DNA from 2 places in the Streptomyces sp. NPDC101490 genome. Region 1 is predicted to be linked to the other one. Evidence: riboswitches for the same ligand, from Rfam matches in the RefSeq annotation. Region 1 holds a riboswitch; the other holds the start of a gene.

Region 1 (7,352 bases):
CTGCTGCACGGCAGGACTTCGGAGGAGGCCCGCGCCGCCGTCGACCGGCTCGTCACCCTCTCGGACGTGCCCGTCGACCGACTGCGCGCCCACGGAGCGGACTTCACCCGCCTGGAGGAGGTGGAGCGACTGGCGGTGCGGGTCCTGGCCGAGCACCCGCGGCTGGACGTCCTCGTCAACAACGCGGGCATGGCCGCGCCCGAGCAGCACACGGTCACCGCCGACGGCAACGAGATCGCCTTCCAGGTCAACTTCCTCGCCCACTACCTCCTCACCCACCTCCTGGAGCCCGCCCTGACCGGCGGCACCGGCGGCCGGGTCGTCAACGTCTCGTCCGCGCTGCACCGCACGGGCTCGATCCAGTGGAACGACCCGAACCGCACCCGCCGTTACTCCCGGCTCGCCGCCTACGCGCAGTCGCAGCTGGCCCTCACGGTCTTCGCCTCCGACCCGCGCGTCACCGCCGTCTCCGTGCACCCCGGCATCTGCGCCACCAGCCTCCTGCCGCTGTACGCGCACCAGGGCGAGGCACCGGCCGAGGGCGCGGCGCACGTCGTACGGCTCTGCGACCCGGCGACCGAGATCGTGAACGGCGCCTACTACGACCGTGAGCACCGTGTCGCCCCCGCCCCGGCCGCCACCGAGGAACGCACGGTGAAGCGCCTCAGCAAGCTCGCCGGACTCCTCGTCGGCCACACCGCCTGAAGGAGGCACCCGCCATGTCCCAGCGCGCCCGCAAGAAGAAGGCCCGCCGCAAGAAGAAGGCGAACCACGGCCGCAGGGCCGGAGGGAGCTGACACCGCGCGGAGGCCGTGCCCCGCGCGGACCCCGACCGGGCGTCCACCCGCCCGGCCGGGGCCGTCCCCGTACGAGGACGGCCCCGGCCGGCAGCCCCCCGGCCCGCACGGCCCCGCCCCGCACCACCCCGCCGGGCCAGGACATCCCGCTCCGGCCCGCCCCACCGGGGCGGCCCCCGCCTCCTTCGGGCGGGGGCCGCCCCCTCCCCCGTACCCCTGGAGGCATCGTGATCCCGCACCCCGCTCATCAACCCCCGGCCCCCGCGCGGGCGTTCGCCTCCGGTGCGCCGGGAACCGGCGCGCTGGCCGAGCACGTCATCGCCACCCGGCAGGGCTCCTGGTGGACCGACCGTCCGGCGCGCCCCCGGGTCGTCGCCGTCACCTGCGGCGGCCACGCGCTCCTGGCCGGTGACCCGACCGCGCTCGTCCCGGCGGACCTGGCCCCGCTGGCCGGTCACCACGTGGAGGCGTCGGCACGGTTCCTGCCGGTGCTGGCCGCCGCGTTCGACCGTCTGCACCCCTGGGACCGGATGCTGTACGTGCACCGCGAGCCCGGGATGCCGCCGCGCCTGCCGCGCGGGGTGACGGTCCGACGGCTCGCGGCCGGGGACGCCCGCGCACTCGCCGCGAGCGCACCCGACCTCGACCGCGTCCACGCGACCTGGGGCAGCCCGGCGGCCCTCGCCGCCTCGGGGCACGCCTGGGCGGCCTTCCACAAGGGGCGGGTCCTCGCCGTGGCGTGCGCCCGGTTCACCGGGAGCCGGTACGAGGACGTGGCCTGCGCCACCGCCCCCGGGGAGCGGCGGCAGCACCTCGGCCTCGCCTGTGTGGAGGGCCTGACCGCCGATGTCGCCGCGCGCGGGCACACCGCGACCTGGAGCTGTTCGCGGGAGAACCGGGCGAGCCGTCTGCTCGGCTGGTCGGCCGGTTTCCGGCTGGTCCGGGAGTACGTCCACCACTCGACCGGGCCCTTCACCGCCACCGCCGTCAGCGGGACGTCAAATCTGCCCGCCGCCGCGTAAACACCGCGTTGTCCCCGGCGGGTCGGGACGGCCCGGGGTCCTAGCGTCGGCGCCATGCAGCCTCCTGTCCGTACCCCCGCTCCCGTCCCCGGTCCCTCTCCCGCCCCTCTGCCCGGCGCCGCCTCCGACGTCCTGCACGACAGGGGCTGGCCGGGCGAGGCCCGTGCGGCGGCCGTCTGCGCGGGCCTGCTGCTTGGGACGTCGCTGGGCGTGGACGCCGGGGCGTACGGGCTGCCGCTGTCCCACACCCTCGGCTGGATCGCGCTGTCGGCGCTGCTGTTCGTGGTCCTGCTGCCCGCACGGGTGAGCCTGGCCCCGGGGCTGCTGACGGCCCGGGGGCTGTGGGTCACCAGGACGGTCCGCACCGATCTGCTCACGGCGGTCGCGTGGCCGACGGGCACCGCCCGGCGGCTGCGCCTGCGCGACGGGGAGGGCGGGTGGGCCGAGGTGGACCTCCGGGTCCTCCTGGACAATCCGGCCCTGTGGCTGCGGATCGAGTCCGCGGCGCTGTCCGCCCGGAGGCGGGGGACCCTGGTCCACGGCACGGCCGACCTCGCCCGGCTCGCGCTGCGCGTCGACACCGAGACGACCCGCGCCGTCCTGAACTCCTCCGGTCTGGAGTGACGCGCGTCCGGAGGGCCTCAGGACGGCGCGGGTCGCTGTGCGGCGGTCCGCCGGACGGACCGGCCGGCCCTGCTCGACGGCGGGTCCCTCCGGGACGAGACCGGGCGGCGCCGTGGCCATGGCGCCGGAATCCTCCTCGGGTCCGCTCTCCACGTGGTGGACGGCACGTAGGCTGGCGGGGCAGCTGGTTCGCCCCGTCCGCCAGGCGGGGGCGTCGCAAGAGGGAACCCGGTGGGAATCCGGGACTGCCCCGCAGCGGTGAGCGGGAACGACCGCCGTCATACGCACTGGGCCCGGCACACCGGACCTGGGAAGCGACGGCCACTAGGTGAACTCCCCCAGGAGAACGCGCCCGCGAGTCCGAAGACCTGCCCGCTGTCCGCGCGCCGGACACCCCGTGCGTGCGGAACCGCCGAGCCGCGACTCGCGAAGGAGAGTTGACGTGGCAGATCCCGCCGTCACCGGCCTTGCCGCAGACCCCACCGACACCCCGGGCCCCGCCCGCGCTCCCGTTCCCCGTAAGGGGAAGACCCCGGACGACTCCCGGGTGGTCCTCGCCCACATCATGAGCGACCACGACACCAATCTGTACGGCACCATCCACGGCGGGGTGATGATGAAGCTCATCGACGACGCCGCCGCGGCCGCCGCCGGGCGCCACGCCGACGGACCCGCCGTGACCGCGTCCGTCGACCGGATGACGTTCCTGGCCCCCGTACGCGCCGGGGACCTGCTGAGCGTGGAGGCCGGGCTCGAACGGGCCGGACGGACCTCCATGACCGTCGGCGTGCGGGTGACCGCCGAACGCTGGAACAACTCCGGTCCCGTCACCGAAGTGGCCACCGCCTTCCTCACCTTCGTGGCGATCGACGCGGACGGCGGTCCGCGTCCCGTGCCCGCCCTCGTCACCGCGCTGCCCGGCCTGTCCTGAGGGGGACGGGGCCGCCGTTCCTCCGGGGACCGCGGCCCCGTGCCGCACGGATCAGGTCAGGGACCGTCCGGGATTCGGACAACATCCGGCGCTCGTCCGGCGCGACCCGTACCCTGGCGCGTGCAGCTGGTTCGCCCCGTCCGCCAGGCGGGGGCGTCGCAAGAGGGAACCCGGTGGGAATCCGGGACTGCCCCGCAGCGGTGAGCGGGAACGACCGCCGTCATACGCACTGGATCCGACACCGGACCTGGGAAGCGACGGCCACTAGGTGAACTCCCCCAGGAGAACGCGCCCGCGAGTCCGAAGACCTGCCCGTTGCCCGCACGCGGACGATTCCGCGCGCGGTCATCCGGTGACCTCGAGGGCGGGTCGGCGACCATACGGGCGGACAGCCGTGCCATGCCGTGCACGCGCGTCCCTCCGTCTCCGGTCACTCCTTCCGTGTCTCGCCAGGTCTCCGGACCTCAGGGATCCATCTCGTGAAGGAGATCTCCGTGACCACGAACTCCGCGGCACCCGCGGCACGCGCCACCGTGTACGGCTACCCCCGCCAGGGCCGTGACCGTGAACTCAAGAAGGCGGTCGAGGGCTACTGGAAGGGCCGGGTCACCGCCGACGCCCTCCACGCCGTCGCCGCCGGACTGCGCCGGGCGAACTGGCTCGAACTCTCCGGGGCGGGCATCGCCGAGGTGCCGACCGGCGACTTCTCGTTCTACGACCACGTCCTGGACACCACCGTGATGGTGGGCGCGGTCCCCGGCCGGCACCGGGAGGCCGTGGCCGCCGACGCCACCGACGGCTACTTCGCCATGGCGCGCGGCACCCAGGACGTCGCTCCGCTGGAGATGACCAAGTGGTTCGACACCAACTACCACTACCTCGTGCCCGAGCTGGGGCCCGACACCGTCTTCACGGCCGACTCGACCAAGCAGGTCGCGGAGCTGAAGGAGGCCCTCGCGCTCGGTCTGACCGCCCGTCCCGTCCTGGTCGGGCCGGTCACCTACCTCCTCCTCGCCAAGCCCGCCCCGGGAGTGGCCGAGGACTTCCAGCCGCTGACCCTGCTGGACCGGCTCCTGCCCGTGTACGCCGAAGTGCTCGCGGACCTGCGCGCGGCGGGCGCGGAATGGGTACAGCTCGACGAGCCCGCCCTCGTACAGGACCGCACGCCCGCCGACCTGAACACCGCCGCCCGCGCCTACCGTGACCTCGGTGCCGTCGAGGACCGGCCGAAGATCCTCGTCGCCTCCTACTTCGACCGGCTCGGCGACGCCCTCCCGGTCCTCGCCAAGGCGCCCGTGGAGGGGCTCGCCCTGGACTTCACCGGGCCCGCCGCCGCCAACCTGGCCGGGCTCGCCGCCGTCGGCGGCCTGCCGGGGAAGCGGCTCGTCGCGGGCGTGGTCGACGGCCGCAACATCTGGGTCACCGACCTGCAGAAGTCCCTCACCACCCTCGGCACCCTCCTCGGTCTCGCGGACCGCGTGGACGTCTCCGCCTCCTGCTCGCTGCTCCATGTGCCGCTCGACGCGACGGCCGAGAAGGACGTCGACCCGCAGATCCTGCGCTGGCTGGCCTTCGCCCGGCAGAAGACCGCCGAGACCGTCACCCTGGCCGCCGGACTCTCCCGGGGCACCGGTGCCATCGCCGGTGAGCTGGCCGCCAACCGTGCCGCGCTCTCCTCCCGCGCCGAGTCCCCCCTCACCCGCGACCCGGCCGTACGCGCCCGCGTCGGGGCCGTCACCGACGCCGACGGCCGCCGCTCCCAGCCGTACGCCGAACGGGCCGCCGCCCAGCGGGCGCACCTCGGGCTGCCGCCGTTGCCGACCACCACCATCGGGTCCTTCCCGCAGACCACGGAACTGCGCACCGCCCGCGCGGACCTGCGGGCGGGCTCGCTCGACGCGGCGGGTTACGAGGAGCGGATCAGGGCCGAGATCCGGGAGGTGATCGCCTTCCAGGAGAAGACCGGCGTCGACGTCCTCGTCCACGGCGAACCCGAACGCAACGACATGGTGCAGTACTTCGCCGAGCAGCTCGACGGCTACCTGGCCACCCGGCACGGCTGGGTGCAGTCGTACGGCACGCGGTACGTCCGGCCGCCGATCCTCGCCGGTGACATCTCCCGCCCGAAGCCGATGACGGTGCGCTGGACCGCGTACGCCCAGTCCCTCACCGCCAAGCCGGTCAAGGGGATGCTCACCGGGCCGGTCACGATGCTCGCCTGGTCGTTCGTCCGTGACGACCAGCCGCTCGCCGACACGGCGCGCCAGGTGGCGCTCGCCCTGCGCGACGAGGTGGACGACCTGGAGGCCGCGGGGACCTCCGTCATCCAGGTGGACGAGCCCGCGCTGCGCGAGACCCTGCCGCTGCGGGCGGCCGATCACCCGGCCTATCTGGCCTGGGCCACCGAGGCGTTCCGGCTCACCACGGCCGGGGTGCGGCCGGACACCCAGATCCACACCCACATGTGCTACGCCGAGTTCGGCGACATCGTGCAGGCCATCGACGACCTGGACGCCGACGTCATCAGCCTGGAGGCGGCCCGCTCCCACATGCAGGTGGCCCGGGAACTCGCCGCCCACGGCTACCCCCGGGAGGCGGGACCGGGCGTCTGGGACATCCACTCCCCGCGCGTTCCCTCCGCCGAGGAGGCGACGGCCCTGCTCCGCAAGGGACTTGAGGCCATCCCCGCCGACCGGCTCTGGGTCAACCCGGACTGCGGTCTGAAGACCCGTGGCTGGCCCGAGACCCGGACCTCCCTGGAGAACCTCGTCACCGCCGCCCGCACCCTCCGCGACGAGCTGCCCACCACCTGACCCGCCGCACGTCGGCCGCCCGGAACGACAGCCGTCCCGGGCGGCCGGCACCACCCGCGGAACCCGTCCTGAACACCGCCGCGGGTGGCGGATGTCGCCGCGCTCGGGATCCGTTTCACGTCCGGCCGACCAGGCCCGTCTCGTACGCGAAGATCACGGCCTGGACGCGGTCGCGCAGGTGGAGTTTGGTGAGGACGTGGCCGATGTGGCGTTTCACCGTGGGTTCGGCCAGGTCGAGGGCCATGGCGATCTCCCCGTTGGTGAGGCCCCGGGCGAGGGCGGTCAGGATCTCGTGTTCGCGGGGCGTGAGGCGGTGGAGGCGTTCGTCGGCGCCCGGGGTCGTGACGGGGAGCTGGTGCGCGAACCTCTGGAGGAGGCGGCGGGTGACGCGGGGCGAGAGCGCCGCGTCTCCGCGCGCCACGTCGCGGATCGCGGTGAGCAGTTCTTCCGGCCGGGTGTTCTTGAGGAGGAATCCCGACGCCCCGGCGCGGAGCGCTTCAAAGGCGTACGCGTCGAGGTCGAAGGTGGTGAGGACGAGCACCCGCGTCCCCGGTGCCTCCCGGACCGTGCGGCGCGTCGCCTCGATGCCGTCGGTGCCGGGCATCCGCACGTCCATCAGGACGACGTCCGGGCGCAGTCGGCGTGCCAGCCGGACGGCCGTCTCCCCGTCGGCGGCCTCGCCGACCACGTCCATGCCGGGTTCGGCGCGCAGGATCATGGTGAACGCCACCCGCAGCAGTTCCTCGTCGTCGGCGACGAGCACCCGGACGCTCACCGCTCTCCGTCCGGGTCGGGGGCGTGTTCCGGAAGGAGCGCCGTCTGCTCGGAGGGCCGGCCCGGGGGCGTCCGGTGCGGGCGGTCGTGAGGCGGAGGGTCGTCCCCATACCGGATGCGTGGAGGTGGTCCCGACAACGCGGCGAGCGTGCGTGCCAGGCGCCCCCGGGCAGGCGGGACTTCCGCGACACGGCCCAGGCGGGCGGTGACCCGCCAGCCGCCGCCGGGGAGCGGGCCCGCGCGGAGGGTTCCGCCGTGGGCGCTCACGCGCTCCCGCATCCCGGTGATGCCACGGCCGGGCGCGGTGGCGGCGGCCGGGGGGCCGTCGTCGGTGACCTCGACGGTGACGGCGTCCGGGGAGCAGACGACACGGACCTCGGCGCGGGTGCCC
Region 2 (7,352 bases), on a different contig from region 1:
GCGCGATCCTGTGGAACCTGCTGACCTGGCTCCTGGGCCTGCCGTCCAGCTCGTCCCACGCCCTCTTCGGCGGCCTCATCGGCGCCGCGGTCATGTCGGCCGGCTGGTCGGCCGTGAACGGCCCGACGATCATCACCAAGGTGCTGATCCCGGCCATCGCCGCCCCGCTCGTCGCCGGTCTCGCCGCGATGCTGGCGACCCGCCTGACGTACAAGATCGGCGCGAAGACCGAGGAGAAGCACACCGCCAAGGGCTACCGGGTCGGCCAGATCGCCTCCGCCGGTCTCGTCTCCCTGGCCCACGGCACCAACGACGCGCAGAAGACGATGGGCATCATCACCCTCGCGCTGGTCACCCAGGGCGTCGTCGCCCCTGGTGCCAACCCGCCCTTCTGGGTCATCGTCTCCGCCGGTGTCGCCATCGCCCTCGGTACCTACCTCGGCGGCTGGCGCATCATCCGCACCATGGGCAAGGGCCTCACCGACCTCCAGCCGCAGCAGGGCTTCACCGCCCAGACCAGCGCCGCGACGGTCATCCTGGCCTCCTCGCACCTCGGCTTCTCCCTCTCCACCACCCAGTCCTGCTCGGGTGCCGTGATGGGTGCCGGTCTCGGCCGCAAGGGCGGTGTCGTCCGCTGGTCGACCGCGACCCGGATGTTCGTCGCCTGGGGCCTGACCCTGCCCGCCGCGGGTCTGGTCGGCGCCGGTGCCGAGTTCCTCACCAAGCAGGGCCCCTGGGGCATCGCCGCCACCGCGGCCGTCCTGGTCGGCGGCTCGGCCTACATCTGGGTGCTGTCCCGCCGCAAGCCGGTCGACCACCACAACGTCAACGAGGTCGAGACCGACGCCCCGGCGGAGCCCGCGGGCGTGGTGACCACCGCGATGGCCGCCGTCACCCCGCCGCCGCCGGCCGGCTCCTTCGGCACCGTCACGGACGCGGACCTGAAGACGACCATCCCGGCCCCGGCCCCCATCGACCCGTCCGCTCCCCCGGCCTCCGCCGCAGCGGTGTAAGGAACGAACGACATGAAGATCGACTGGGCGGCCCTCGGCTCCGTGTTCGGAGTCAGCCTCGTGGCCACTCTCGCCCTCGTGGGCCTCTTCACCCTCGGCATCGTCGGCCTCTCCAAGCAGGAGCAGGCCGCCGCGCGGGGCGGCTCCGCCGTCCTGGCCCGTACCGGCGCCTACGCCTGCTTCGCCCTGTGCGTCGCGGCCGTGTCGTACGGCATCTACCTGATCGTCGTCTGACGGTCCACGCTCCCCGGAGGCCGGGTGGCCGCACCTCGTGTGCGGCCACCCGGCCTCCGTGCGCGTCCGGGCCGTGTCTGTGGTGCTCCGCACAGTGACCCGTCGCAGGTCAAGGGTGAGTTGACGGCTGTTCTCGGGGCGTGGTGGACTGCCGGGGCCAAGACGGCGGCAGAAGAGGAAGTCCGGTGCGAATCCGGCGCGGTCCCGCCACTGTGACCGGACCCCAGGGGTCCGGGAGCCAGGAACTCTCGCCGCCGGTGACGTCGATCCAGGGCGCGGACCCTGAGTGAGGACAGAGCGCCATGCCCGGCCTCCCCCGTACCACCGGTGTGTTCGCGTGCGGCACCGCCGCCGGTCTCGCCGTGGACCTGCTCGTCGGCGACCCCCGGAGGGGGCATCCCGTCGCCGCGTTCGGCCGGGCCGCCGCCGCCGTCGAGGACCGCCTCCACCACGACCACCGGGGCTGGGGCGCCCTGCACACCGCCGTCTGCGCCGGAACCGCCGTGGCCCTGGGCGCCCTCGCCGCACGGACCGTGCGCGACCGGCCGTCCGCCGCCGTCGCCCTCACCGCCGTCTCCGTCTGGGCCGTCGTCGGCGGGACGACCCTGGGCCGGGAGGCCCGCGCGATCGGCGGGGCGCTGGCCGCCGGGGACCTGGAGGTGGCCCGGGAGCGGCTGCCGCACCTGTGCGGGCGCGACCCGCACTCCCTGGACGGGCCCGCGATGGCCCGCGCCGTCGTCGAGTCCGTCGCCGAGAACACCTCCGACGCCGTGGTCGGCGCCCTGTTCTGGGGCGCGGTCGCGGGCGTGCCCGGGCTGCTCGGCTTCCGGGCCGTGAACACCCTGGACGCGATGGTCGGCCACAAGTCCGCGCGGCACCGCCGCTTCGGCTGGGCCTCGGCCCGGCTCGACGACCTCGCGGGCTGGCCCGGCGCCCGGCTGACGGCCGTCCTCGCCACCGTCGCGGGCGGGGACCCGCGCGGGTCCGTACGGGCCTGGCGGGCGGACGCGGCACACCACCCCAGCCCCAACGCGGGCCCCGTCGAGGCGTCCTTCGCGGGCGCGCTCGGCGTACGGCTCGGCGGCACCCTCGCGTACGGCGGCCGGGTCGAGCACCGGCCGGTGCTCAACACGACGGGCCGGGCCGTCGAGGTGCCCGACATCGAACGGGCGGTCCGGCTGTCCCGCCGGGTCACCGCGCTCACCCTGGCCGTCTGCGTGGGCGGCCGGATGCTGACCGACACCGTGAAGCGGAGGACGAAGTGAGGGGTGGGGGGCTGCTGGTCGCCGGTACGACGTCCGATGCCGGGAAGAGCGTCGTGACGGCCGGGATCTGCCGCTGGCTGGTCCGAAAGGGCCTGAAGGTGGCGCCGTTCAAGGGACAGAACATGTCCCTGAACTCCTTCGTGACCCGCGAGGGCGCCGAGATAGGCCGGGCCCAGGCCATGCAGGCGCAGGCCGCCCGGGTGGAGCCGACGGCGCTGATGAACCCGGTGCTCCTCAAGCCGGGCGGCGACCGCTCCAGCCAGGTCGTCCTGATGGGCCGGCCGGTCGGCGAGATGAGCGCCCGGGGCTACCACGGCGGACGGCAGAAGGAGCTGTTCGAGCCGGTGATGGCCTGCCTGGAGGAGCTGCGGAGCAGCTACGACGCGGTGATCTGCGAGGGCGCGGGCAGCCCCGCCGAGATCAACCTGCGGCGCACCGACATCGTCAACATGGGGGTCGCGCGGGCCGCGCGGCTGCCCGTCGTGGTGGTCGGCGACATCGACCGGGGCGGGGTCTTCGCCCAGTTCTTCGGCACGACGGCGCTGCTGGCCCCCGAGGACCAGGAGCTGGTCGCCGGATACCTGGTGAACAAGTTCCGGGGCGATGTGAGCCTCCTCGAACCGGGCCTCGACATGCTGCACGGGCTGACCGGCCGCCGCACCTTCGGCGTCCTGCCGTACGCGCACGGCCTCGGCATCGACGAGGAGGACGGGCTGCGCGTCTCGCTGCGCGGCACGGTCCGCGAGTCGGTCGTCGCCCCGCCGGTCGGCGCGGACGTGCTGCGGGTCGCCGTCTGCGCCGTACCGCTGATGTCCAACTTCACGGACGTGGACGCGCTGGCGGCCGAGCCGGGCGTCGTCGTCCGCTTCGTCGACCGGCCCGAGGAACTCGTCGACGCGGACCTCGTCGTCGTGCCCGGCACCCGGGGCACGGTCCGGGCGCTGGCCTGGCTGCGCGAGCGGGGACTCGCCGACGCCCTCGTCCGGCGCGCGGCCGAGGGCCGTCCGGTGCTGGGGATCTGCGGCGGCTTCCAGGTCCTCGGCGAGCACATCGACGACGAGGTCGAGTCGAGGGCGGGGGCCGTCGCCGGGCTGGGGCTGCTGCCCGTACGGGTCCGCTTCGCCCGCGAGAAGACCCTCGCCCGGCCGACGGGCGAGGCCCTCGGGGAACGCGTCGAGGGGTACGAGATCCACCACGGCGTCGCCGAGGTCCTGGGCGGCGAGACGTTCCTCGACGGATGCCAGGTGGGGTCCGTGTGGGGCACCCACTGGCACGGCTCGCTGGAGAGCGACGGTTTCCGGCGCGCGTTCCTGCGGGAGGTCGCCTCGGCGGCCGGGCGCCGCTTCGTCCCGGCGCCGGACACCTCGTTCGGGGCGCTCCGCGAGGAGCAGCTCGACCGGCTCGGCGACCTGATCGAGGAACACGCGGACACCGACGCGCTGCTGCGGCTGATCGAGGACGGTCCGCCGCCCGGCCTGCCGTTCGTGCCGCCGGGAGCGCCGTGAGCGCGGGCGGGGCCCCGGGCGCGGACGCCCGGACGGCCGTCCCCGCCGGCACCGGAAGCACGGGGTCCCGGACGGGACGCCCGTGGAGCGAACTCGACGAAAGGACCGGCCGATGAACGCCCGGTATCCGTTCACCGCCGTCGTCGGCATGGACGACCTGCGGCTCGCGCTGCTGCTCAACGCCGTCAGCCCGGCCGTGGGCGGGGTGCTGGTCCGGGGCGAGAAGGGGACCGCGAAGTCCACCGCCGTCCGGGCGCTCGCCGAACTGCTGCCGCAGGTGCCGGTCGTCGCGGGCTGCCGGTTCAGCTGCGACCCGGCCTCGCCCGACCCGGGCTGCCCCGACGGCCCGCACGACGCCGCCCCGGCGGCGGAGCGGCCCGCCCGGATGGTCGAACTGCCGGTCGGCGCCTCCGAGGACCGGCTCGTCGGCGCCCTCGACTTCGAGAAGGCGCTCGCCGAGGGCGTGAAGGCCTTCGAGCCGGGCCTGCTCGCCGCCGCGCACCGGGGCATCCTGTACGTCGACGAGGTCAACCTGCTGAGCGACCACCTGATCGACCATCTGCTCGACGCCGCCGCCATGGGCTCCTCGCACGTGGAGCGCGAGGGCGTCTCGGTGCGGCACGCCGCCCGCTTCCTGCTCGTCGGGACGATGAACCCCGAGGAGGGCGAGCTGCGGCCGCAGCTGCTCGACCGGTTCGGCCTCACCGTGGAGGTCGCGGCCTCCCGGGAGCCCGCGCAGCGGGTGGAGGTGGTCCGGCGGCGGCTCGCGTTCGAGGACGACCCGGCCGCGTTCGCCGCGCGCTGGGCCGGTGAGGAGTCCGCGCTGCGGGCCCGGATCTCCGCCGCCCGCGAACGGCTGCCGCAGGTGGTCCTCGGGGACGCGGCGCTGCTCCAGATCGCCGCGACCTGCGCCGCGTTCGAGGTGGACGGGATGCGCGCCGACATCGTGATGGCCCGGACCGCGACCGCGCTCGCCGCGTGGGCGGACCGGACCGAGGTGGACTCGGAGGACGTGCGGCAGGCCGCGCTCCTCGCGCTGCCCCACCGCCGCCGCCGCAACCCCTTCGACGCGCCCGGACTCGACGAGGACAAGCTCGACGAGACCCTGGAGCGCTTCAAGGGCGAGGAGCCCCAGGGGGACCCGGACGACGAGCCCGAGCCGGACGGTCCGGGCGACGGCGGCCCGGACGGCGGCCCCGGCGGGGGCGTACCGCCGCAGGGCGAGGGGCCGGACGCGGTGCCGGACGGCCCGGCGGACGGCCCGGCGCCGGAGGCCCCCGGGCCCGACGCACCCGACGCGCCCGCTCCCGACTCCCCCGCGTCCGCTCCGGCGCCCGCCGCGCAGGACACCGGCGCGGGCTCGGATGCGGGCTCGGGTGCGGGCTCGGGCTCCGGTGAGCGCGCCGCCGTCGCCGCCGCCGAGCCGTTCCGTACGAAGGTGCTCAGCGTGCCCGGTCTCGGCGAGGGCGCGGCCGGGCGCCGGTCCCGGGCGCGGACCGAACAGGGCCGCACCACCGGCTCCGTACGGCCCCGGGGGGCGCTGACCAAGCTGCATCTGACGGCGACCGTACGGGCCGCCGCGCCGCACCAGCGGGCGCGCGGCCGGAGCGGGCCCGGACTCGTGCTGCGCCGGGACGACCTGCGGCAGGCGACACGGGAGGGGCGGGAGGGGAACCTGGTGCTGTTCGCCGTGGACGCCTCCGGTTCGATGGCGGCGAGGCGGCGGATGAGCGCGGTCAAGGGCGCCGTCCTCTCCCTGCTGCTCGACGCCTACCAGCGGCGCGACAAGGTCGGTCTGGTCACCTTCCGGGGCCGGGACGCCGAGGTCGCGCTGCCGCCGACCTCGTCCGTGGACGCCGCCGCCGCCCGGCTCGAACAGCTGCCGACGGGCGGCAGGACCCCGCTGTCGGCGGGGCTCCTCAAGGCCCACGACGTGCTGCGGATCGAGCGGCTGCGGGATCCCTCGCGCCGCCCGCTGCTCGTCGTCGTGACCGACGGCCGGGCGACCGGCGGCGGCGCCGACCCGGTGGCGCTCGCCGCCCGCGCGGCCCGGCTGCACGCCGCCGAGGGCATCGCGTCGGTCGTCGTGGACTGCGAGACGGGGCCGGTGCGGCTCGGGCTCGCCCGGGAACTCGCCCGCGAACTCGGCGGCACCGCCGTCACCCTGGAGGAGCTGCGCGCCGAAGCGATCGCCGGGCTCGTCAGGGACGTACAGGCGGCACGTCCGGGGCACCCAGGACAGACCGCACACACCACCAGGAGGGCCGCTTAATGCCGCAGGGACAGCCGACCGTCGTTCCCGACGACGGTCTCACCACCCGTCAGCGCCGCAACCGGGCCCTGGTGATGGTGCACACCGGCGTCGGCAAGGGGAAGTCGACCGCCGCGTTCGGCATGGCGCTGCGCGCCTGGAACCAGGGCTGGCCGGTCGGGGTGTTCCAGTTCGTGAAGTCCGCCAAGTGGAAGGTCGGCGAGGAGAACGCCCTCAAGGCGCTCGGCGAGACCGGCAAGGGCGGCACGGTCACCTGGAACAAGATGGGCGAGGGCTGGTCCTGGATCCAGCGGGAGACCGCCGAGGGCGAGCAGACCCACGAGGAGAAGGCCCGCGAGGGCTGGGAGCAGGTCAAGCGGGACCTCGCCGAGGAGACGTACAAGTTCTACGTCCTCGACGAGTTCGCCTATCTGCTGCACTGGGGCTGGATCGACGTCCAGGAGGTCGTCGAGGTGCTGCGGGACCGTCCCGGGCAGCAGTACGTCGTCATCACCGGCCGCAACGCCCCGGCGGAGCTGGTGGAGTTCGCGGACCTCGTCACCGACATGTCCAAGGTCAAGCACCCGATGGACGCCGGGCAGAAGGGCCAGCGGGGCATCGAGTGGTAGCACGTCTCGTCATCGCCGCGCCCTCCTCGGGCGCGGGCAAGACCACGGTCGCGACCGGCCTGATGGCCGCGTTCGCCGGCCGTGGCCTGGCCGTGTCCCCGCACAAGGTCGGCCCCGACTACATCGATCCCGGCTACCACGCCCTGGCGACCGGCCGTCCCGGACGCAACCTCGACTCCTACATGTGCGGTACGGGGCTCGTCGCGCCGCTCTTCGCGCACGGCTCGCGCGGCTGCGACCTGGCCGTGGTCGAAGGGGTCATGGGCCTCTACGACGGGGCTGCCGACCAGGGCGAACTGGCCTCCACCGCGCAGGTGTCGAAGCTTCTCAAGGCGCCCGTGGTGCTGGTCGTCGACGCCTCCTCGCAGTCGCGGTCGGTGGCGGCGCTGGTCCACGGGTTCGCGTCCTGGGACCCGGAGGTGCGGATCGGCGGTGTGATCCTCAACAAGGTGGCC

What was found. A riboswitch is a leader RNA that binds a small molecule or an ion and turns the genes downstream of it on or off. The one in region 1 is predicted to bind cobalamin.
Region 2: another riboswitch for cobalamin. It lies ahead of ACIRQY_RS07990 (cobalamin biosynthesis protein); the one in region 1 lies ahead of metE (5-methyltetrahydropteroyltriglutamate--homocysteine S-methyltransferase).

Annotation. Positions count from the first base shown of each region.
Region 1 covers NZ_JBIWNI010000016.1:157,737-165,088, reverse strand. The annotation lists gene ACIRQY_RS25555 (SDR family NAD(P)-dependent oxidoreductase) at 1-705, shown strand, start outside; gene ACIRQY_RS25550 (GNAT family N-acetyltransferase) at 1,025-1,819, shown strand; gene ACIRQY_RS25545 (hypothetical protein) at 1,874-2,443, shown strand; cobalamin riboswitch at 2,662-2,813, shown strand; gene ACIRQY_RS25540 (acyl-CoA thioesterase) at 2,886-3,374, shown strand; cobalamin riboswitch at 3,535-3,684, shown strand; gene metE (5-methyltetrahydropteroyltriglutamate--homocysteine S-methyltransferase) at 3,869-6,187, shown strand; gene ACIRQY_RS25530 (response regulator) at 6,303-6,962, opposite strand; gene ACIRQY_RS25525 (sensor histidine kinase) at 6,959-7,352, opposite strand, start outside.
Region 2 covers NZ_JBIWNI010000003.1:61,075-68,426, forward strand. The annotation lists gene ACIRQY_RS07980 (anion permease) at 1-1,013, shown strand, start outside; gene ACIRQY_RS07985 (hypothetical protein) at 1,026-1,247, shown strand; cobalamin riboswitch at 1,375-1,518, shown strand; gene ACIRQY_RS07990 (cobalamin biosynthesis protein) at 1,550-2,512, shown strand; gene ACIRQY_RS07995 (cobyric acid synthase) at 2,509-4,017, shown strand; gene ACIRQY_RS08000 (putative cobaltochelatase) at 4,130-6,289, shown strand; gene cobO (cob(I)yrinic acid a,c-diamide adenosyltransferase) at 6,289-6,897, shown strand; gene ACIRQY_RS08010 (cobyrinate a,c-diamide synthase) at 6,891-7,352, shown strand, end outside.